Regions from separate parts of the Pseudomonas shirazica genome, predicted to be linked through region 2. Evidence: riboswitches for the same ligand, from Rfam matches in the RefSeq annotation. Region 2 holds a riboswitch; the other holds the start of a gene.
What was found. A riboswitch is a leader RNA that binds a small molecule or an ion and turns the genes downstream of it on or off. The one in region 2 is predicted to bind thiamine pyrophosphate.

Region 1: linked by a shared signal. The riboswitch ahead of thiC (phosphomethylpyrimidine synthase ThiC) and the one ahead of IMX18_RS10995 (TenA family protein) in region 2 are both predicted to bind thiamine pyrophosphate.

What each region holds. Positions count from the first base shown of each region.
Region 1 covers NZ_CP063456.1:5,810,371-5,821,865, reverse strand. The annotation lists gene cpdA (3',5'-cyclic-AMP phosphodiesterase) at 1-29, opposite strand, end outside; gene IMX18_RS26755 (DUF1249 domain-containing protein) at 115-567, opposite strand; gene IMX18_RS26750 (NUDIX domain-containing protein) at 558-1,175, opposite strand; gene IMX18_RS26745 (RsiV family protein) at 1,361-2,107, shown strand; gene cytX (putative hydroxymethylpyrimidine transporter CytX) at 2,076-3,359, opposite strand; gene thiC (phosphomethylpyrimidine synthase ThiC) at 3,533-5,413, opposite strand; TPP riboswitch at 5,567-5,673, opposite strand; gene IMX18_RS26730 (TolC family outer membrane protein) at 5,834-7,270, shown strand; gene waaA (lipid IV(A) 3-deoxy-D-manno-octulosonic acid transferase) at 7,424-8,695, opposite strand; gene IMX18_RS26720 (LysR family transcriptional regulator) at 8,707-9,597, opposite strand; gene IMX18_RS26715 (DMT family transporter) at 9,685-10,017, shown strand; gene IMX18_RS26710 (NAD(P)/FAD-dependent oxidoreductase) at 10,217-11,392, shown strand; gene IMX18_RS26705 (aldo/keto reductase) at 11,389-11,495, shown strand, end outside.
Region 2 covers NZ_CP063456.1:2,427,672-2,439,166, forward strand. The annotation lists gene IMX18_RS10990 (Ig-like domain-containing protein) at 1-2,947, opposite strand, end outside; TPP riboswitch at 3,173-3,287, shown strand; gene IMX18_RS10995 (TenA family protein) at 3,368-4,015, shown strand; gene tenA (thiaminase II) at 4,012-4,674, shown strand; gene codA (cytosine deaminase) at 4,853-6,094, shown strand; gene IMX18_RS11010 (DNA-binding protein) at 6,323-7,315, shown strand; gene IMX18_RS11015 (hypothetical protein) at 7,463-7,714, opposite strand; gene IMX18_RS11020 (DUF4142 domain-containing protein) at 7,723-8,223, opposite strand; gene IMX18_RS11025 (sensor domain-containing diguanylate cyclase) at 8,376-9,944, shown strand; gene IMX18_RS11030 (GNAT family N-acetyltransferase) at 10,077-10,586, opposite strand; gene IMX18_RS11035 (sterol desaturase family protein) at 10,753-11,220, shown strand; gene IMX18_RS11040 (bile acid:sodium symporter family protein) at 11,256-11,495, opposite strand, start outside.

The DNA.
Region 1 (11,495 bases), 2.4 Mb from region 2:
ACGGGGCGCGATTGGTCTGGCTGCGGCAACGGCCGTCTCCTCGAACGGATTCAGCGCGAATTATGGCTGTACAACGGGTGCGAGCAAACACCCGTACCCAAACCACGTCACAATTCAGCGAACGCTTGCCAGCTCGTGGCCACAGGCCAGGCAATGGCTCAGCCATTCACCGAGGAACAGGTTGAGCTGGGCCTTTTCGTCCGGCTGGTGCATGGCTTCGTTGGGATAGGGGTATATGCTGCGCAGGCGACGGGTGTGTTCGGCACTGACCACTTCGGCCATGCGCGCATCGTGGTACACCTGCACTTCCAGGTGCGGCACCGGCAACCATGGCAGGCTGTGCTCCTGGCGCACGTGCAGGGTGGTGGTGTACGGGCAGGCCAGCACCACGTCGAGCACCAGCACGCCAAGCATCTGGTCGCCTTGGGTCATACCGATGCGGCGCGAGCTCTGGGTGGTGCGCATGTCGGGCAACAGGCGCATCAGCCGGGCGTAGTTGGCCTCGCAAGCTGCCTGCAGCCCGACCAGGTCGACCCGATAACGCTCGCGCAGCAGGTTCACTTCCACATACCTCGTACTTCATCACGGTTCAGCGCCAGCCATTGCAGGCCGATGATGGTCGCCGCATTGCAGATGCGCCCGTCGCGCACCGCCTGCATGGCATCCTCGAACGACCACACGCGCACGCGAATGTCCTCGCCCTCTTCTTCCAGGCCATGCAGGCCGCCCGCCCCTTCACTGCTGCAACGGCCGAGGAACAGGTGAACATATTCGTCACTGCCGCCGGGCGACGGGAAGTAACGGGTCATCGGCCACAGGGCGCTGAAGGCCAGGCCGGCTTCTTCTTCGGCTTCGCGGTGGGCGACTTCCTCGGGTTGCTCGTCCTTGTCGATCAGCCCGGCCACCATCTCGATCAGCCAGGGGTTGTCGACCTTGTCCAGTGCACCGACGCGGAACTGCTCGATCAGCACCACTTCATCGCGCAACGGGTCGTACGGCAGCACGCACACCGCATCATGGCGCACGAACAATTCGCGGCTGATCTCGCGGCCCATGCCCCCGGCAAACAACTCGTGGCGCAGACGTAGCTTGTCGAGCTTGTAAAAGCCCTGGAAGCAGTTGGCCCGCTCAATGATTTCGAAGCCCTTGGGCACTGAGTTCAACGCGTCTGACATGGAAATCCTCATTACCTCGAATACCGCATCGCGCCATCCTACTCTGCACGCCTGCCGGTTTCACCCCTTTCCGGCAACCGTTCGCGCACTCGGGACAGCGCGCCTTCTCTCTGTTAGCTTAGTGGCGAACTGAAGGCCGCGCAGACGGTCAAAGGCCGACTTTTCCCTGTTCTGCAAGGATCCTCATGACACTTGTCAAACTGACTTCCGTGGCTGTGCTGGCCCTGGCCCTGGGTGCCTGCCAAAGCCTGTTCACGCCCAACTACCGGGCGCCGCTCGAGGTCAAGCGCGATGCCTGGGAGCATGTCAAACCCGGCTGCAGCGAAAGCGACTGCCCGCTGGTGAACATCGACATGATCCACTTCCCGGCCTTGCCCAAGCTCGATGGCATCGTCGAGAAACGCCTGCTGCAACTGACCGAAGACAACCAGCGCGGCAACGCACCGACCACCCTGCAAGCCTACGAGCAGCAGTACCTGGCCAGTGCCGACAGGCGCAACAGCAGCTACCTGCAGGCCAAGGTACGCGAGCAGCATGACGGACTGGTGATCATCGAATTGTCCAGCTACCTGGACAGCGGCGGCGCCCACGGCATGCCCGGGCGTGGCTTCATCAACTATTCGCGCAAGCTGGACAAGGTGCTGACCCTGCAGGACATGCTGGTGCCCGGCCAGGAAGACACCTTCTGGAAAACCGTCGAGGAATCGCACCGCGCCTGGCTGATCAGCGTAGGCATGGACAAGGATGCCGAGTTCATCAAGACCTGGCCGTTCAAGCAGTCGCCGCACGTCGCCCTGACGTACGGCGCGGTGGTGGTCAAGTACGAGGTCTATACCATCGCGCCCTACTCCATGGGCCACGTGGAGTTGAAGATCCCCTACCCGCGCCTGAATGGCGTGCTCAAGCCCGAGCTGTTTCCCGGCCGCGGCTGAAGCTCAGCAGCCCGTGCAGTAGCCCTGCCAGCAGCAATGCCGGCAGGGTCGCACCCAGGTCCGGCGCTTGCGCGGCGATCAGATGGTACGCGGCAACGCCCACCGCCCAGGCCAGCAGTGCCTGCCAGTGCAAGCCATGCACCTGTGCTGGCAAGCGGCGGCGACGGATCACGTAATGGTCCATCAATACCACACCGAACAGCGGTGCAAACACCGAGCCGATCAGCAGCAGGAAGTTCTCGTACTGTGCCAGTGGTGCCAGCAAGGCGATCAGCGTGCACAGCACGCCAATGGCCAGCGCCAGGTGCTCGACCTTCAGGCGCACCAGCACGCCGGTGGAAACGGCCGCCGAGTGAATGTCGGCAAAAGCCTTTTCCGACTCGTCCAGCAGAATCAGCAGCAGTGGAATGCCCATGCCGGCGCCCGCCAGGGCCAGCAGCAGGGCGTTGGCTTCGCCACTGTCGGCGAAGGCCAGGGTGTAACCCACGCCCAGGCTCATCAGCCAAGTGTTGCCGATGAAGTAACCCAGCACCGTACCACCGAATACATGTTTGCCGTTACGGGCAAAACGCGAGTAGTCGGCGATCAGCGGCAACCAGGACAGCGGCATGGCGATGGCGATGTCGAAACCCACAGCCAGCGACATCGATCCGTCGCCGGCGCGGTTCCACAGTGCCGCAAGGTCGGCCTTGGCGAACAGGTTCCAGGTCAGCCAAAGGCAAGCGCCCAGCAGCAGCCAGATACCCCAAGTGCGTAGCACCTTGCGCACGAACGCCAGCGGCCCACCGACTGCGAGCAAGGTGGCCAGGGCGCCGAAGCATAGGGTCCAGAGCACAGGGCTGTTCCAGGCGCTGGCTTCGCCGAACGCCCGCGCGCCCAGCAGGCTGGCGGCATCGCGCATCACGATGATCTCGAACGCACCCCAGCCCACCAGTTGCAGCAGGTTGAGCAGCGCCGGCAAGCGAGCGCCATGGCCACCCAGGCTCAGTTTCAGCGTGCCCATGGCCGACAGGCCGGTATCGCTGCCGATGACACCGGCAGCCCCCAGCAGCAGCACACCCACACCGGTGCCCAGGGCGATAGCCAGCACCGCGCCGGCAAGGCCCAGGCCAGGGGCCAGCATGGCGCCGACCTGCAGCACCATCAGGCCGATGCCGAGGGAGAACCATAGCGAGAACAGGTCGCGGGCGCCGAAGATGCGCTGGGCGGTGGGGACCGGGTGGTCGGGGGAGAATTGGCTGGGGGTGGTCATGCTTTGACACTCGGCAAGGTATTGGATTGGACGCGGTCGCTGTAGGAGCGGCCTTGTGTCGCGAAAGGGCCGCAAAGCGGCCCCAGGTTTTCAGCTTCGCGACTGAAATTGCCGGGGCCGCTTCGCGGCCCATCGCGACACAAGGCCGCTCCTACAGGGGTCAGCGCTGCGACTTAGACTTTGTGATACAGCTGGCTGCCTTCCTGCCGGAACCGCTCGGCCTGCTCGCGCATGCCTTGCTCTACCGTCACATCCACGGTTTCGATCTTGGCGGCGTATTCACGCACTTCCTGGGTGATCTTCATCGAGCAGAACTTCGGCCCGCACATCGAGCAGAAGTGCGCGACCTTGGCCGATTCCTTAGGCAGGGTCTCGTCGTGGTAGGCACGGGCAGTGTCCGGGTCCAGGCCGAGGTTGAACTGGTCTTCCCAACGGAACTCGAAGCGTGCCTTGGACAAGGCGTTGTCACGGATCTGCGCACCCGGGTGGCCCTTGGCAAGGTCGGCGGCATGAGCGGCGATCTTGTAGGTGATGATGCCGGTCTTCACGTCATCCTTGTTTGGCAGGCCCAGGTGTTCCTTGGGCGTGACGTAGCAGAGCATCGCGCAACCGAACCAGCCGATCATAGCCGCACCAATGCCCGAGGTGATGTGATCGTAGCCAGGAGCGATATCGGTGGTCAGCGGGCCGAGGGTGTAGAACGGCGCCTCGTCGCAGCATTCCAGCTGCTTGTCCATGTTCTCCTTGATCAGTTGCATCGGCACGTGGCCGGGGCCTTCGATCATGCACTGCACGTCGTGCTTCCAGGCGATCTTGGTCAGCTCGCCGAGGGTCTCCAGTTCGCCGAACTGCGCGGCATCGTTGGCGTCGGCAATCGAGCCGGGACGCAGGCCGTCGCCCAGCGAGAAGCTGACGTCGTAGGCCTTCATGATTTCGCAGATTTCTTCGAAGTGGGTGTACAGGAAGTTTTCCTTGTGGTGTGCCAGGCACCACTTGGCCATGATCGAGCCACCACGGCTGACGATACCGGTGACACGCTTGGCAGTCAGCGGCACATAACGCAGCAGTACGCCGGCATGGATGGTGAAGTAGTCCACGCCCTGCTCGGCCTGCTCGATCAGGGTGTCGCGGAACAGCTCCCAGGTCAGGTCCTCGGCCACGCCGTTGACCTTTTCCAGGGCCTGGTAGATCGGTACGGTACCAATCGGCACCGGCGAGTTGCGGATGATCCACTCACGGGTTTCGTGAATGTGCTTGCCGGTGGACAGGTCCATGACCGTGTCCGAACCCCAGCGGATGCCCCAGGTCAGCTTGGCCACTTCTTCCTCGATCGAGGAACCCAGCGCGCTATTGCCGATGTTGCCGTTGATCTTCACCAGGAAGTTGCGGCCGATGATCATCGGTTCCACTTCCGGGTGGTTGATGTTGGCAGGGATGATCGCGCGGCCACGGGCAATTTCCTGGCGGACGAACTCAGGGGTGATTTCTTTCGGGATGTTGGCCCCGAAGCTGTGGCCGGCGTGCTGCTCGTCGAGCAGACCAGCGGCACGTGCCTCTTGCAGCTTCATGTTTTCGCGGATGGCCACGTACTCCATCTCGGCAGTGATGATGCCTTGGCGGGCATAGTGCATCTGCGAGACGTTGGCACCAGCCTTGGCTCGGCGCGGGTTGCGCACGTGGGCGAAACGCAGCTTGGCCAGTTCGGCATCGTTCAGGCGCTGCTGGCCGAAGTCGGAGCTCAGGCCGGCCAGGCGCTCGGTGTCACCGCGTGCCTCGATCCACGCCGAACGCACATCGGCCAGGCCCTTGCGCACGTCGATGACAACGTTGGGGTCGGTGTACGGGCCGGAAGTATCGTAGACCAGCACCGGGGCATTGGACTCGCCACCGAAATCGGTCGGGGTGTCGTCCAGGCTGATTTCACGCATGGGCACGCGGATGTCCGGGCGCGAGCCTTCGACATACACCTTGCGCGAACGCGGAAACGGTTGCACGGACTGCTGATCGACTTGTGCCGATTCGCTGAGGTTGATCGCTTTTTCTTGTTTGGTCATCACAGGCTCTCCAGACGGCTTCCAAGCAGTGGAATGTCGGGGTGAACCTGAAAGGCGCGGACGCACCCTTCATGGGTGCAGTGCCGGATTTGGGGTGCCTGAAGCTGCATGCAGCTGTGACATTCCCGGACCTGGCACAAGAGGCTCCCCGGGAAGGCGAGCAATCTTGTTCCCTACGCAGGCGCTAACCTGATCAGGTTCAACGGGATCCGCAACTTTGCGATCTCAGCCTTTGCTTCAAGGCACCCCGACAAGAACATGCGCAGTCTAGACTGGAGTGGTCGGCAAAGCCAAGCGAGTAAATGCGCGGATGATGAAAGGCACCCCGAGCGATTGTTGCCGGGTGCGCATGGCACTACACTGGCCCGTCGCTCGATACTCAACAGTTCAGTAATTAAATTTCGTACAAGGATTGCCTCTATGCTGCGCAAACTCTCACTGGCAATAGCCGTGTCTTGTGCGTCCAACGGAGTGGTCTGGGCAGCGGACGTGCCCACTACAGTGAAAACCGACCTGGTCAGCGTCTATCAGGAAGCGGTCGACAACAACGCTGACCTGGCTGCGGCCCGCGCCGATTACGGCGCCCGCCGCGAAGTGGTACCGCAGGCTCGCGCCGGGTTGCTGCCTAACCTGTCGGCCGGCGCCGAAATGCTGAACACCCGCACCAAGCTGGACGAACCATCGGCCACCAGCAACCGCAGCGGCAACACCTGGAGCGCAACCCTGGCGCAACCTATATTCCGCGCTGATCGCTGGTTCCAGTTGCAGGCAGCCGAAGCGGTCAACGAACAGGCGGCGCTGGAGCTGTCGGCGACCGAGCAGAACCTGATCCTGCAAACCGCGCAGAATTACTTCGCCGTGCTCCGTGCCCAGGACAACCTGGCCGCGACCAAGGCCGAGGAAGCGGCCTTCAAGCGCCAGCTGGACCAGTCCAACGAACGATTCGACGTCGGCCTCTCCGACAAGACCGACGTGCTGCAATCCCAGGCCAGCTACGATACAGCGCGGGCCAACCGAATCATTGCCGAGCGCCAGGTACAGGATGCCTTCGAGGCCCTGGTGACCCTGACCAACCGGGAATACACATCGATTCAAGGCGTGGTCCATACCTTGCCAGTGCAGGTGCCTACGCCCAACGACGCCAAGGCCTGGGTCGAAACCGCCGGGCGCCAGAACCTCAACCTGCTGGCCACCAACCACGCGGTCGTCGCTGCCGAGGAAACCCTGCGCCAGCGCAAGGCCGGCCACGCGCCGACCCTGGACGCAGTTGCCAAGTACCAGAAGGGTGACAACGACAACTTCGGTTTCACCAACCCCGCGCCGGCCCCCGTTACGCGCTATAGCGGCGACGTCGAGCAGACCAGCATCGGCCTGCAGTTGAACATCCCGATCTACAGCGGCGGCCTGACCAGTTCGCAGGTGCGCGAGGCCTACCAGCGCCTGAGCCAGACCGAGCAGCAGCGTGAAAGCCTGCGCCGCCAGGTGGTGGAAAACACCCGCAACCTGCACCGCGCAGTGAATACCGACGTGGAACAGGTGCAGGCGCGCAAGCAGTCGATCATCTCCAACCAGAGCGCGCTGGAAGCCACCGAGATCGGCTACCAGGTGGGTACCCGCAATATCGTCGACGTGCTTGACGCCCAGCGTCAGCTGTACACCTCGGTGCGCGACTACAACAACAGCCGCTATGACTACATCCTCGACAACCTGAGCCTGAAGCAGGCAGCCGGCACCTTGAGCCCGCAGGACCTGCAGGACCTCAAGCGGTACCTGAAGCCAGACTACAACCCGGACAAGGACTTCCTGCCGCCGGACCTGGCGGCTGCAGCGGCGAAGAACTTCGAGCGTCGCCCCTGAGATAGGGGATGTATTTTCCGCAGGGTGGGTTGCTTTTGATGGCCTCATCGCCGTCAAGCCAGCTCCCACAGGTTCTCCAACGGCCTTAAGCCTTGTGCAGTACCTGTGGGAGCTGGCTTGCCGGCGATGAGGCCAGAAAACCCAACACCAAACTCAGCGGATAAGTGCGCCCAGGCCATCGAGCAAGCGCTGCAATGCACCCTGATTGGCCCGCATTACCGCCCTGCCCGCCTCGCCCATGCGCTGCGCGTCCTGCGGCAACTCGACCAGCCGCCGCACCGCTTCGGCCAGCCCGTCGGCATCGTCCACCTGCTGCAACGCCCCCGCCTCGCGCAGCATCGCGCTGATTTCAAGGAAGTTGAACACATGCGGCCCCATCAGTACCGGCAAGGCCAGCGCCGCGGGCTCCAGCGGGTTGTGCCCGCCGGTCGCCACCAGGCTGCCACCGACGAAGGCAATGTCGGACAGGGCATAGAGGAACAGCAACTCGCCCATGGTATCGCCGAGCAATACCCGCGTCTGCGCATCGACCGGCGTGCCGGCAGAGCGCCGCACGGTGGTGAACTGTTCGCTGCACAGCGTATGCACCGCAGCGAATCGCTCGGGGTGGCGCGGCACCAGGATCAGCAGGGCATCACCATGCACCTGCAACAATTGCCGATGTGCCTGCAGGATCAACGCATCTTCACCTTCGTGGGTGCTGGCGGCGATCCACACCGGGCGCTGTGCCGCCCCCCACTGTTCACGCAATGCCTTGGCACGCGGCAACAGTTGCTCATCGATCTTCAGATCGAACTTGATCGAACCGGTGACCTGCACGCACTCCGGACGCGCACCCAGGTCACGGAAGCGCTGGGCCTCGGTTTCGGTCTGCACGGCAATCAGGCTCATCTCGGCCAGCATCGGCCGGGTCAGCCCGGCAAAGCGCCCATAGCCACGGGCCGAGCGCTCAGACAAGCGTGCGTTGGCCAGCGCTACCGGAATGCCGCGCTTCGCACACTGGTGGATGTGGTTGGGCCACAGCTCGGTTTCCATGATGATGCCCAGCTTCGGCTGCACATGGTCGAGAAAGCGCCCTGCCGCCCAAGGCAGGTCGTAGGGCAGGTAGCAATGCTGCACGCGTGGTTCGTCGGCGAACATGGCGCGAATACGCTCTGAACCGGTGGGGGTCATGCAGGTAAGCGTGATCGGCAATTCCGGGTAGGCCTTGAGCAAGGCGCGCACCATCGGTGCCGCCGCAATGCTCTCGCCCACCGATACCGCGTGCACCCAGATGCCGCCCCGGCGCATGGGCGGCAGCCTGAAAGCAAAGCGCTCGCCAATGCGTTGACCATAGGCCGGCGCCTTGCGCGCGCGCAGATAAAGGCGCAGCGCAACCAGCGGCAGGCCCAGGTGAAACAACAAAGTAAAGAGAGTTCTGTTCATGGCCGCGGAGTTTACCCGATCGCGCGCAGGTGCACCGCAAAGCGCTCGGCCAGCCACTGCGCAGCAGGCCCCAGCGGCTCGTCGCGACGCCAGGCCAGCTCCACCACCAAGGCCGGTGGCCGCCACTCGCTGTCCAGTTCGACCATGTGCGCCTGGTAGGTCGGGTACTGCACCACGTGCCGCGGCAGCCAGGCCCAGCCCAGGCCGCGCATCAGCAGTTCGGCCATGGCGTAGAAGCTGTCGGCGCGCCACACCTGCGGGCTGATCGCTTCGCCGCCGGGGTAGCCGCTTTGCTGCGGGGCAATCAACAATTGTCGGTGGCGCGCCAGTTGCTGCCGGGTAACCCGGCCTTCGCCGGCGAGCGGGTGACCGACCGCGCATACCGTGACCATTTCGACGCTACCCAAGGCGCGCCGCTCCAGCGAGGCCGGGATGCTCTCGTGGTGGAAGAACAGTCCAAGATCGGCGCGCCGCTCCACCAGCTTGCGCGCCACATCGCCCTGGGCACCGCTGGCCAGCTGCACCTCCAGGAACGGGTAGCGGCTGGCCAGTTCGTCGAGGCTGTCAATGACCGGCTGATAGGGCATGGCTTCGTCCTGGGCGACCCGCAACAAGGCCTCCTGCCCGCGCATCAGCGCCAACGCACGGCCATCCAGACGCTCGCACTGGCGCAACAGTTCGCGGGCATCTTCCAACAGGGCGCTGCCGTTCTCGGTCAGCTTGGGTTGCCGGCCACTGCTGCGCTCGAACAAGGTTACCCCCAGGTCGGTTTCGAGCAGGGCGATCGCGCTGCTGATTGCCGACTGGGCCTTGCGCTGCTCGCGGGCCACGGCAGAGAACGAGCGCAGTTCTGCAACGCGCAGGAAAGTACGCAACTGTTCAAGGTTCCAGTGCTCGGCCATCAACCTATCTCGCATAGTGATAGGTAATGACTTTACCCCATTCGGGGTGGGACTAGAATCTGCGGTCAGCTAACGGAGGATCTCGCCATGAATGCCTACACCTACCTCGCCATCGCCATCTGCGCCGAAGTCATCGCCACCGCTTCCATGAAAGCGGTGAAAGGCTTGAGTACGCCCTTGCCGTTGCTGCTGATGGTGGTTGGTTACGGCATTGCTTTCTGGATGCTGACCCTGGTGGTGCGCAGCATTCCGGTGGGGATCGCCTATGCCATCTGGTCGGGGCTGGGGATTGTGCTGATCAGTGTGGCAGCGCTGGTGATCTATGGGCAGAAGCTGGATGTGCCAGCGATGCTGGGCATGACGATGATTGTGGGCGGGGTGGTGGTGATTCAGCTGTTTTCGAAGACTGCTGGGCATTGATGTTTGCCTGATGGATTTTGGGGCCGCTTCGCGGCCCTATCGCGACACAAGGCCGCTCCTACAGAGACCGAGGCATGCGCGGGGCCTGTAGGAGCGGCCTTGTATCGCGATAGGGCTGCGCAGCAGCCCCAGGAACGCAAAGCCCACATCGGCCCGACCCTGTATACTTGCCAGCTGTCCCAGTCTTCGAGGTACCGCCATGCCATCTGCCATTTCCACTGACGTGCTGATCGTCGGCGCCGGGGTCGCAGGCCTCTGGCTCAATGCCCGCCTGCGCCGGCTGGGCTACTCGACAGTACTGGTGGAACGCGCCAGCCTTGGCGGCGCGCAGACCATCAAGTCTCAGGGCATCATCCATGGCGGCACCAAGTACGCCCTGCATGGCGCCCTCACCGGCGCTTCGGAAGCCATCGCCGACATGCCGCGACGCTGGCGCGAAGCGCTGAGCGGCAGCGGCGAGCTGGACCTGACCCGCACTCGCCTGCTGTCCGACGCCCATTACCTGTGGTCGCCTGGCACCCTGGCCGGCAATCTCACCAGTTTCTTCGCCAGCAAGGCCGTGCGTGGCAGGGTCGACCAGGTGAAGGGCGAGCAACTTCCGCCCGCGCTGCAGGACCGCGCCTTCAAGGGCAAGGTCTATCGCCTGGCCGAGCTGGTCATCGACGTGCCCAGCCTGCTGGCCAACCTGGCCGAGCTGGCAGGCGACAGCCTGCTGGCCGGTGAGCACATCGAGCCGCTGCGCGAGGGCGAAGACCTGGTTGGCCTGCGCGTCGACGAGCGCGACATCCGCGCCCAGCGTATCGTGCTCAGCGCCGGCGCCGGCACCGAGCAGCTGCTGCATGCCCTGGGCCTGAACCAGCCAGCCATGCAGACACGCCCGCTGCATATGGTGATGGCCAAGGGTGCCAACCTTAAACCGCTTTACGCCCATTGCCTGGGCGGCGGGCCGAAGCCACGGGTGACGGTGACCACCCACCCGGCCGCCGATGGCCAGTGGGTCTGGTACCTGGGTGGCGACCTGGCCGAAGCCGACGGCGTTGCCCGCGAGCCGGCTGCGCAAATCGCCGCGGCACAGAAAGAAATCGCCAGCCTGCTGCCATGGGTCGACCAGAGCCAAGTGCGCTGGGCCACCCTGCGGGTCGACCGAGCGGAACCGGCGCAATCGGGCCTGGTACGCCCGGACAACGCCTTCCTCGCCGACCAGCAACGCCTGCTGGTGGGCTGGCCGACCAAGCTGGCCCTGGCACCAGACTTCAGCGACCGGGTCATCAGCCACCTGGAGCGCGACGGTATCCGCCCACAGGCGCAGGCCGACCTGGCTGACCTGCCACGCCCACCGCTGGGCGTACCGGCCTGGGAGCAACTGCTGCCATGAGCCTGCCGACCCTGCACGACTTCCATCGCCCCTTGGGCAGCACCGGTTTAAAGGTTTCGCCGCTGGGCCTGGGCACGGTCAAGCTGGGCCGCGACCAGGGCGT
Region 2 (11,495 bases):
TGCCCTGGCCGGAGTCCGGCTGGCTGAGGCCGACTACGGTCAACGGCAGGTTGTTTTCCGGGTCGGTGTCGTTGGCCAGCACGTTCAAGGTGATCTGCTTGCCGGCCGTGGTAGCCGCGCTGTCGTTGGCCGCAACCGGCGGTTTGTTGGTCGGGTCGTCGTTATCATGGCCTTCGGTGCGGAAGGTCGGCAGCCCAACCGAAGCCACGTACTCCACGCCATCCCAACCCGGTAGTGGGGTCGGCATCACCTGGAACTGGCCTGGGTGCTCCAGGTCCCAGCGCAGCAGCATCGACGAGTCTTCATGCTGGGTGTTGTGGCAATGTTCCATGTAGGTACCGGCAAACTCGCGGAAGCGCAGGGCTACCTCCACTTCTTCCGACGAATCGATATCCGGCCCGATGCGATACACGTCCTTGCGCGCCCATTTTTCCCATTCCGGCGGGGCCTTGCCGTCGCGACTGAGGATCACGCCTTCCTCGAAGTGCACATGCACCGGGTGGCTCCAGCCATTGCCGCCGTTGATGATCTTCCACACTTCCAATGTGCCGTCGCCGCTGAAACCGCCGTCGGTAGACTGCTGGGCCAACTGTGGCGCCGCGTTGATGCGACGTGGGTCCATGGAGTAGCCAAAGCCGCCATCGGTCTTGATGGTCCAGGGTTGGGTGTCGGTACCGTCCGAGCGGCCGAAGATGAACTCGCGATGGCGGGCATCCTTGAGCTTGGCCTGGTCGGTGGCCGAATTACGGTCTATCGGCAGCGGCAGCATTTTCAGGCCTTCGGCCTTGCCCGGTTTGGCCGGTTCATAGGCAACCGGGTCCATGCTCAGGTCCTGGCCGCTGTAGGGCTGAACCACGAACTGCATGAACTTGCCGATTGCCGGGTCGCCGTTGTCCCACTCAGGCCCGTTGCTGGTCTGCTTGATCACCGCCTTGTATTTTTCCGACAGCACATCGGCCAGGGCAATGGCACCCTCCGGGCCCTTGCCGCTCTGATGTTCCTCCAGGTTGACCAGGTACAGCTTGTCGCCGACCTTGATGCCGTGTTTGGCGAAGTTGATGATGATGTCGTAGCGCTCGGCGATGCCTTGCAGCGGCAGGATGCCGTTGTTGTCCTGCAGGTTGCCGTCACCGTTGAGGTCCAGGGTGCCGTCGAACGGCACGGTGTGTTCCATGATGTTGCCGTCGTTGGCGATCATGTGGAACGGTACCCGCGCATACGACAGGTTGGAGCCGGTGGGGCCTTTGAACTCGCCGCTGTTACCGGCAATTTCCCGGACCACTGCGAACTTGAAGTAGCGCGACACCGAGCCGTTGAGGATACGGAAGCGGTAGCTGCGCGCGCGTACCTTGAGCGTTGGCCGGTACTGCCAGTTGACCAGGATCTGGTCGCCGAGGAAGCCATCGGTGTTGAACGGGTTGAACCACAGCTGGCCGTTGGCATCCCAGGCCTTGTCGGCGATCACCAGGTTGACGTCGTAGTCGCGGTTACCCCACGGCATGCCCGAGCCACTGGGGAAACGCAGGTTGACGCCATCCTGCAGGGCCTCGTTGCCGCGGTCCAGGGCGCTGTAGTAGTTCATCATCACGGCGTTGCCCTTGTAGACGTTCTGCGCCGTGAAATCCATCATGTGGTCGTGGAACCAGTGGGTGCTCATGGTTTCGCGCCAGTCACCACGAATCTTGATGCTGCCGTTCTGGCAGGTTTTCAGGCCGGGGTTGGCATCGTTGACGAACAAGGTTTCGCCCGCCGAGCAAGGGAACGCAGCGCGTGGGTCTTCGGCACGGGTGTTGATGGTGTCATAGCCTGCCAGTTGCAGCGGCCAGCGGTAATCGTAGTACTGCCCCGGGAAGAAGTAGGCGTTTGCATAGCCATCGCTCTCGGCCGGGGAGTGGCCGTTGTGCTCATGGGTCGAAAGGGTGTGCAGGCCAAACCCGGCGTTGGCCGAGGGGTCGATCGGCAGCGCGTTGTAATGGCGCATCAGGATCGGTTGGCCATAGCGCACCATCAGCAGCTTGGGCGGGAAGGTGCCGTCGAAGGTCCATAGCGACTTGTGGTTCTGTAGTGGCATCTTCGGGTGGAAGCGGGTGTCGATGCCCTTGGTGGTGCCCAGTGTGTTCGGGATATCGGAAGTCTGGTAGTACAGGCCGCCCGGGGCGAACTCGCCAACTGCATAGTTGTGCAGTTGCTTGCGGTCACGCAGGCCGAGGTTGATGCGCGCACCGGCCTGGGCGGTCTTGAACCCCGCCTGCGGGTAGAACTCGTTCCAGCGCTGGTGCGACCAGCCTTTTCCTGGTGGCCGGCCTTCCGCAGGCGAACCGACCGGTTGGCGGTTGAGGAACATCTCGATCTGCGCCTTCCATGGGTTGCGGTCGAGCACGTTGGAATACTGGGTCGGGAAGGGGTACAGGCCCGGCTGTTTGAGGAAGGCTTCCAGGGCTGTACCGCTGGGGCCGCTGCGGGCCACCACGTTGGGGTCCTGCGCCGGTGCCGCGCCCAGGGTCGGCACCGGGAAGGTCAGAGTGGGCGGCGGCAACGTGGGGTCGAGCCTTTCCGTGCCGAATTCCTCGAACAGCAGTAATTGCTGGGTAAACGGCAACGCGCCGAACAGCGGGCTTGGCTTGCCGTTGGTGGGGTACTTTTTCCCGGTTTGCAGGGCCGGCGGTAGCACGTTGTTTGCGCTTACCGTGTTGCGGTCACCGTACACGCCATCGGTCAGTTCGAGTGAGCCCCGATTCGCCTCTGGCATGCTGTACAGGTCCAGCAACGCCTGGGTCGGGTCAGCCGGCTGATCAGTGTAGGCCGACGGGTCGGTCGGCGGGGGCATGCTGTTGTCGTCCATGGGCGCCGCTGTTGCCGTGACCAGCCCAAGGCCGAGCATCAGCGTAGCGACGGTGGACAGCTGGAATGCATGCCTGGCAGGGTGGATCACGGCAGGTGTTTTCATTGCCTTGCGCCTCGTTTGCGACATCATGGCTTTTTGCCCGTTTCCGGGGCTGGAGCAACGGGTGTGCCAACCCAAATACGAGGAATATGTTTCTAAATAAATCCTTGTGGCGCCTGATGCGCGCTAAATGCCATGGCGTCAAAAATGGGTGAGGGCCCCCACTAGTGGGTCACCCATTGCCCACAGATTGGGTGGTGACAGCTGCGGCGCCCTGGGGTATACCTGAGCGCCACCAAGGGGAGCCCGGCAACGGGCTGAGAAACCGCTGGATGCTGCAGCGCGGTGACCCTTCGAACCTGATCCGGATCATGCCGGCGAAGGGATGGGACTTTGAAACCTGCCTTTTTGCCGGCCTCACTGCGAGGCCCGTCCATGCCAACCACCGCGGTCTCGCTGTCACCCCCCATCAAGGACAGCAACATGACCGAACGCTTCAGCCAGTCCCTGCGCCGCCGCAGCGAGCCGACCTGGTCGGCGGCCGTTGGCCACCGCTTCGTCACCCAATTGTGCGACGGCAGCCTGCCGGACCCGATCATGGTCGACTACCTGGTGCAGGACCACCGCTTCCTCGACAGCTTCCTGACCCTGCTGGGCGCGGCCATCGCCACCGCCGACACCTTCGAGGCGCGCCTGCGCTTCGGGCGCTTTGCCGGGATGATCTCCAGTGACGAGAACACGTACTTCCTGCGCGCCTTCGAGGCCTTGGGGGTAAGCCCCGCACAACGCAGCGAACCAGCCGACACCGTCCCGACCGCAGGCTTCAAGGCGATCATGCGCGAAGCGGCGGCCACCCGGTCCTATGCGGCCGCGCTGGCGGTGCTCAATGTCGCCGAAGGCCTGTACCTGGACTGGGCGTTGAAGGCGCCAAAGCCGATGCCGGACAACTTCGTCCACGCTGAATGGATCACCCTGCACGACAACCCGGCATTCCAGGACTTCGTTGCCTTCCTGCAAGCCGAACTCGACCGCGTCGGCCCGCAGGACGCCGTGCTGGCGGGTGACTTCTACCAGCGCACCGTGGCGCTGGAGCTGGCCTTCTTCGATGCTGTCTACCCGGAGGACAAATGAGCATGGATATCTTCGACCGCCTCAAGGCTGCCGCCACGCCGCAGTGGAGCAGCTACGTCGACCACGAATTCGTGCGCCAGATGGGCGAGGGTACGTTGAGCGAAGCCGCCTTCCGCACCTACCTGGTACAGGATTACCTGTTCCTCATCCAGTTCGCCCGCGCCTGGGCACTGGCTGCCTACAAGAGCCGTCGACCGGCCGACATCCGCGCCGCGCAGGCCGGGCTGGCGGCGATTCTGGATGAAACCGAGCTGCACTTGCGCCTGTGCGCGCGCTGGGGCCTGACCCAGGCTGATATCGAGGCCGCGCCCGAACACCAGGCCACGGTTGCCTATACCCGCTATGTGCTGGACTGCGGTGCCGCGGGTGACCTGCTGGAGTTGCATGTGGCGCTGGCGCCTTGCGTGATCGGTTATGCCGAGATTGGCCGGGCGTTGTCCGAGCGGATTGGCGATCTGAGCAATCACCCGTACCGCGAGTGGATCGCCGAGTATGCCGGCGAGGGCTACCAGGGTGTCGCCACAGCGGCGCGCAAGCATCTGGACGAGCTGGCAGCGCGGAGCATGACCGAGCAACGGTTTGCCGAGCTGGTGGAGATCTTCGGCCAGGCGTCCAGCCTGGAGGCGGACTTCTGGCAGATGGGGTTGGACGGAGCCTGATTTGCTGCCTGCGCCGGCCCTATCGCCGGCAAGCCAGCTCCCACAGGTAAACCACAGCCCTGAAGTCTGTGCAGTACCTGTGGGAGCTGGCTTGCCGGCGATAGGGCCAGTAGCAAATACCACAAGGCTTGAGCCACTATGCTGGTAGGGCCACCCGCAAAGCCCAGGGAGAAGCATCATGAACATCATCAACGCACGCCTGCGCGGCAAGCCTGGCCTGTTCCGCATCGAAATCAGCGGCGAACGCATCGCCGCCATCGTGCCCCAGGCCGAAGGGGTGGCGGCGCGCGCTGCCGATGACCTGGATGCCGGGCAGAACCTGGTGGTGGCGCCCTTTATCGAACCGCACATCCACCTGGACGCCACGCTGACCGCCGGCGAACCGCAGTGGAACATGAGCGGGACCCTGTTCGAAGGCATCGAGCGCTGGGCCGAGCGCAAGGCAATCACCACCCACGACGACATCAAGAACCGCGCGAAGAAGACCATCGGCATGCTGGTGGATCATGGCATCCACCATGTGCGTACCCATGTCGATGTCACCGACCCCACCCTGACTGCGCTAAAGGCCATGGTCGAAGTGCGTGACGAAGTGCGCCACCTGCTCGACCTGCAGATCGTCGCCTTCCCCCAGGAGGGTATCGAGTCGTACGCCAACGGCCGGGCGCTGATGACCGAAGCGGTGGCCATCGGTGCCGACGTGGTCGGCGGCATTCCACACTTCGAGAACACCCGCGACCAGGGCGTGTCGTCGGTCAAGTTCCTGATGGACCTGGCCGAACGTACCGGCTGCCTGGTGGATGTGCATTGCGACGAGACCGACGACCCGCAGTCGCGCTTTCTCGAAGTGCTGGCCGAAGAGGCGCGGGTACGCGACATGGGCGCCCGGGTGACAGCCAGCCATACCGTGGCCATGGGCTCGTACGACAATGCCTACTGCTACAAGCTGTTCCGCCTGCTCAAGCAGTCGGGTATCAATTTTGTATCTTGCCCGACCGAGAGCATTCACCTGCAAGGGCGTTTCGACAACTACCCGAAACGCCGCGGCGTCACCCGCGTGGCCGAACTCGACCGGGCCGGGATGAACGTGTGCTTTGGCCAGGATTCCATCGTCGACCCTTGGTACCCGCTGGGCAATGGCAACATCCTGCGTATTCTCGAGGCCGGCCTGCACATCTGCCACATGCTTGGCTACGAAGACCTGCAGCGTTGCCTGGACCTGATCACCGACAACAGCGCCCGCACCCTGAACCTGGGCGAGCGTTACGGCATCGAAGTGGGGCGACCGGCCAACCTGTTGCTGCTGTCTGCGCCGGACGATTACGAAATGGTGCGCAGCCAGGGGCATGCGCTGGTGTCGGTACGCAACGGCAAGGTGCTCATGCGTAGAACACCTGCCAGGGTTGAACACTACAGCTGACGCTCCCTGCTTCAGCATTCTGCAGCGCCCCGCCGGCTTGAAGCCGAGCGGGGCGCTTTGCTGTCTGGCGTACTGTTTTATCCCCGCGCACAGCTCCCAAGAACCATTCACATGCGATAAGCCGTGATTATTCCACCATAGGAAATGTTTGCACGGGCAATGGCTTGTCTCCATAATCGGTATGTAATTACATGGTACATAACACGGTACAAAATCGTAGGAGCAAGCATGGCCCGGGGCGGTATAAACAAGGTTGTAGTGCAGCAGGCACGTCAGGCGCTGATTGCCCGGGGCGAGAACCCCAGCATCGATGCGATACGTATCGAGCTGGGCAACACCGGCTCCAAGACCACGATTCACCGCTACCTGAAAGAGTTGAACGGCCAGCAACCCGTGGCTTCCGAGGGCGGCATTGCGCTGAGTGACGTGCTGAGCCGAATGGTCGGGCAACTGGCAACCCAGCTGCAGGACGAGGCCGACCTGAAGATCGAGCAGGCCGAAAGCGCCTTCACTCGACAGCGCGAACAGCTGGAGGCACAACTGGCCATTGCCCAGCAGGCACTGGCTGCGGCGCACCAACAGCATCAGATCGATGTGGCCGCACTGGCCGCCGAATCGGAAAAACTGCTTTCCACCCAAAGCACCCTGCAGGCCGAACAGCTGCGCAGTGCCAGCCTTAACCAGTCGCTGGGCGAGCTGCAGGTGCGCCTGGCCGACAAGGAGGAGCAGGTAAAATCACTGGAAGACAAGCACCGTCATGCACGCGATGCGCTGGAACACTATCGCAACGCCAGCCGCGAACAGCGTGAACAGGAGCAGCGCCGCCACGAAGCGCAGCTGCAACAGTTGCAGGTGGAGGTGCGACAACTGCAGCAAGGCATGATCGTCAAGCAGGACGAGTTGACCCGCCTGCACCGCGACAACGAGCGCTTGCTGGGTGAGCATCGCCAGGCCGCCAGCGCCTGCAGGGCGCAGGACGAATTGCTGGAGCAGCGCGATGCGCAGATCCAGGGCTTGCGCACGATCCTGGCCCAGGCGCAGGGTGCAAGCGAGGAAATGCGTCGGCAGCTGGATGTGCAGGCACAGAACCTGGAGGCCAGGCGCGACTTGTGCACGGAACAGGCTCGCCAGTTGCGGCAGCTTGAAGAGCAACTCAAGGCACGAGACGAAGCGCTGCACCAGTGTCAGTCGCAGTTGTCTGCCGCCAACGCGGCGCAGTAACTGCGAAAAGGCCCTGTGGGAGCGGGCGTTTCGAGGCGTCGAACCGCCGCGCGTTGGGCCCTTCGCGGGCACGCCCGCTCCCACAGGGAATGTGACACGCTTTCGAACCTTGTTCCCTGTGCGACAAGGTTGGGCGGGAGGGCGCGCTCAGCCTTCGGCTTGTCTGGCTGCCTCCACACCTGCCGCCGATAGCTTGATGGGGTAGTTCACGCTGATCTGGTGGTCGCTGCTCACCGCCACGCTGCCATCCTGGATCAAACCGGCCTCCTGCAGCGTCTTGAGCATGCCGGCCACGGCTTTCTCGCCCCGGTAGTTGTCCAGCACTTCCTTGCCCAACCCTTGGGGGTGAGCGTGCAACAGGCGAGTCAGCACTTCGGCTTTCAATGCATCGTTACTCATGGCGGGCCTCACTTGCCGTGTTTGGCCTGAAGCGCCTTGGCATGCTCCAGATGCTGTTCGAGCTTGGGCAGGGTTTCGCTGGCAAAGGCCTTCAATTCAGCCTTGTCGGACGATGCAGCTTCCTTCTTGAACAACTCCACCGCCCTTTCGTGAGCGTCGACCTGGTTGTTGACGTAAGACTTGTCAAACGACTCCTCTCGCCATTCCAGGATCATTTTCTTGACCTTGTCGGTTATTGCCGCCTCATCGGGTACGGAGATGTCGAGCTTGCGAGCGATGTCGCCGAGTTTCTGATTGGCCTTCGTGTGGTCGCTGACCATCTGCTGGGCAAAGGTCTTGATTTCGGCATTCTGAGTTTTTTCCAGGGCCAGCTTGCCGGTGACCACTTCGGCAATACCGGCCTCGGTAGCCGCTTCGACGAAGTCATCGGAACTCGCCGCCATTGCCTGCACCGATGCCAAGCCTAATACCATGGAAAAACCGACACGCTTGATGAAGAGACTGCTCATGCTTCACTCCTTAAACCGTGGCGCGACCTCAGTGTCGCGTACGGTTGAGGGTGAATGGGGAGCAAAGGTTTAATCTTTTTCCTGGCCGGCTGCGCCCAGATGGTGCTGAACTATAGTGAAACGCGGCGAACGCGGTAAGGCTAGGGATTTCAATGTGCGCAGCCAGGAAGCAGGATGAGGACGGGCTCTTCGCGATAACCGGCGAGGGCCGGGCCGTGGCGCTGTTCCGCCTGGTACTCGCGTTCATGCTGGTGGTGATGCTCGCCTTTGTCGTGGTGGAAGGTTGGCGCATCTGGCGCGACTACCGGCACGCCTTCACCAATGCCGAGAACATGGTCTCCAACCTGGCCCGGGCCACGGCGCAGCATGCCGAAGATGCCATCCGCCAGGTCGACGCAATTACCGCGGCGCTGGCCGAGCGCCTGGAAGGCGACGGCTTCGAGCACATCGACCGGCCGCGCCTGCATACCTTGCTGGTCCAGCAGAAAAGCATCATGCCGCAGTTGCACGGGTTGTTCGTGTATGGCCCGGATGGTGGCTGGATCGTTACCGACCAGGCGGTAGTCCCGCCCAATGCCAACAATGCCGACCGCGACTACTTCATCTACCACCGCGAGCATACCGACCGCGGGGTTCACATTGGCTCGGTGGTGCGCAGCCGTTCTACTGGCGACCTGATCATCCCCATTTCACGGCGCCTGCAATACGCCGATGGCAGCTTCGCCGGGGTGTTGCTGGGCACCATCAAGGTGGACTGGTTCGTACGCTACTACGGCGACTTCAAGATCGACGAACGCGGTGCGCTGGTACTGGCCAAGCGCGACGGCACTATCCTGGTACGGCGGCCGTTCGCCGAACAGGTGATTGGCCGCAGCCTTAGCAGCAGCGAGATCTTCCGCAAGCACCTGCCGCATGCAAGCGAAGGGGTGGCTGAGGCGGTCGCCGTGGTGGACGGTACGCCACGGCTGTATGGCTATCGGGCGCTGGCCAGCTACCCGTTGGTGGTGGAGGCCGGCTTGTCGCGGGAATCGATCGTCGCGCCCTGGCGGCACGATGCGATCAAGTCGGTGGCAGTGTTGCTGCTGTTGCTGGTGGGGCTGGCAGCGTTTGGTGGTGTGGTGTTGCGCCAGTTACGCGAGCGTATTGTCATCGAGCGGGCGCTGCACCAGGCACACCAGACCCTCAAGGCCCTGGCACTGACCGACAGCCTGACCGGCCTGGGTAACCGCAGGCGGCTGGACGCAGTGTTCGAGCCGGAGCTGCGTCGGGCACGACGCCAGGGCTACTCGCTGGCGCTGGTGATGCTCGACCTGGATTACTTCAAGGCCTACAACGACCGTTACGGGCACCCAGCGGGCGACCAGTGCCTGCGGCGCTTTGCCGAGGTGCTGCAGCAGGCACTGAAGCGGCCGGCCGACCTGGCTGTGCGCTATGGGGGCGAGGAGTTCACACTGCTGCTGCCTGATACCGATGTTCGCGGGGCGGAGCTGCTGGTGCAGGAAGTGCAACAGCTGTTGCGGCGTCAGATGCTGGAGCATGCAGGTAGCCCACTGGGCCGGGTGTCGTGCAGTGCGGGGATTGCCGTGGGTGACCTGGCGCGGGAGGGGTGTACGGCCGAGCGCCTGATGGCGGCAGCGGATGCGGCGCTGTACCAGGCCAAGCGCCGGGGGCGGGACGGGTATTGCCTGGCAGAACGTGCAGTGGTGGGCGTAGATGAATAAACGCCCTTGGTTGCCTGTACCGGCCTCATCGCCGGCAAGCCAGCTCCCACGGGAACAGCGTTGATCTCTAGGCTGTCGCTGTACCTGTGGGAGCTGGCTTGCCGGCGATGGGCTGCAAAGCAGCCCCGGGGTCTAGTTATCCACGCCAAGGCGCATCGCACAGCGGCCCTCAAGCCCATGGGCAAGCTCATCGGCCAGAATCTGCTGCAAGCGTGCATCCAGCAGCCCCTCACCGATCACCTCGAACCCCAACTGCGCATAGAACGGCGCATTCCATGGCACATCGGCAAAGGTGGTCAAGGTCAGCTCCCGCGCCCCCGTATGGCGCGCCGCATCGACCACCTGCTGCAACAGCTTGCGCCCGACACCTTGCCCCTGGGCCTCCCGGCGCACCGAAATTTCATGAAGATGCAGCGCCTGATCCTCGAGCCGGGCACAGGCAAACCCCAGAATCCGTCCATCCAGGTCCTCGACCACCCAGCTACCGCCTGCGTCGACGAATTCCCGATGTGCCTCGCAATCCATCACATCCCCTTGCGCCAGCCATGCCAGCGCCGGCCGGGCGGCAAAAGCCTGGGCCGCCGAGCGCTCGACGTCCGGGAGCCATTGAATATCGCGCTCAAGGGTAGGGCGGATGCGCATCAATCAGTCCTTTTCAAGTTGTACGTCCTGGTCTGCCACCAGCACCTGCGGCTGCAATGGCAGCGCACCGAGCTTACACCTTTCGTCAACCGGTCACGCCTGCATGGAAAAAAACGCGGCCAATCGGTACCCTTGCGCCTTCCCTTGCCATCCCCCGGACCGTTCCATGCTGTTCAATCTCGCCGTACTGTTCGGCACCCTGGTGGCCATGGAGGGCGTTGGCACGCTGGCTCACAAGTACATCATGCATGGCTGGGGCTGGTGGCTGCACCGCTCGCACCATGAGCCGCAACTGGGCATGCTCGAAACCAATGACCTGTACCTGGTGGCCCTGGGGCTGATCGCCACGCTGCTGGTGGCCCTGGGCAAGGGTGGTTTTGCGCCCTTGCAGTGGGTGGGTGGCGGCGTGGCGGGGTACGGCGTGCTGTATGTCGTGGCCCACGACGGGTTCTTTCATCGGCATTGGCCACGCAAGCCACGGCCGGTCAACCGCTACCTCAAGCGCCTGCACCGCGCACACCGGTTGCATCATGCGGTGAAGGGGAGAACGGGGAGTGTGTCGTTCGGGTTCTTCTATGCACCGCCGTTGAAGGTGTTGAAGCAGCAGTTGCGGCACAAGCGCAGCCAGTTGTGACAGGGACTGGCGCCCGCTCCCACAGGGAACTTGCCTCAGTTCACTGTTTCACCCTTGGGCTGCGCCGCCACATGCCCGCGGCTCACCCACCAGCCAAACGCCGCCGCGGTGAAGAACATGATCAGGCTGTAAAGCGCCGCCGGCACTGCCATGGTGGCGTTGTTCAGCAGCGAAGGGCTCAATGCCAGGGCAATCGCCAAGGTGCCGTTATGGATGCCGATCTCCATGCCGATCGCAATCGCCTGGCGCTTGGGAATGTTCAGCAGGCGCGGTAC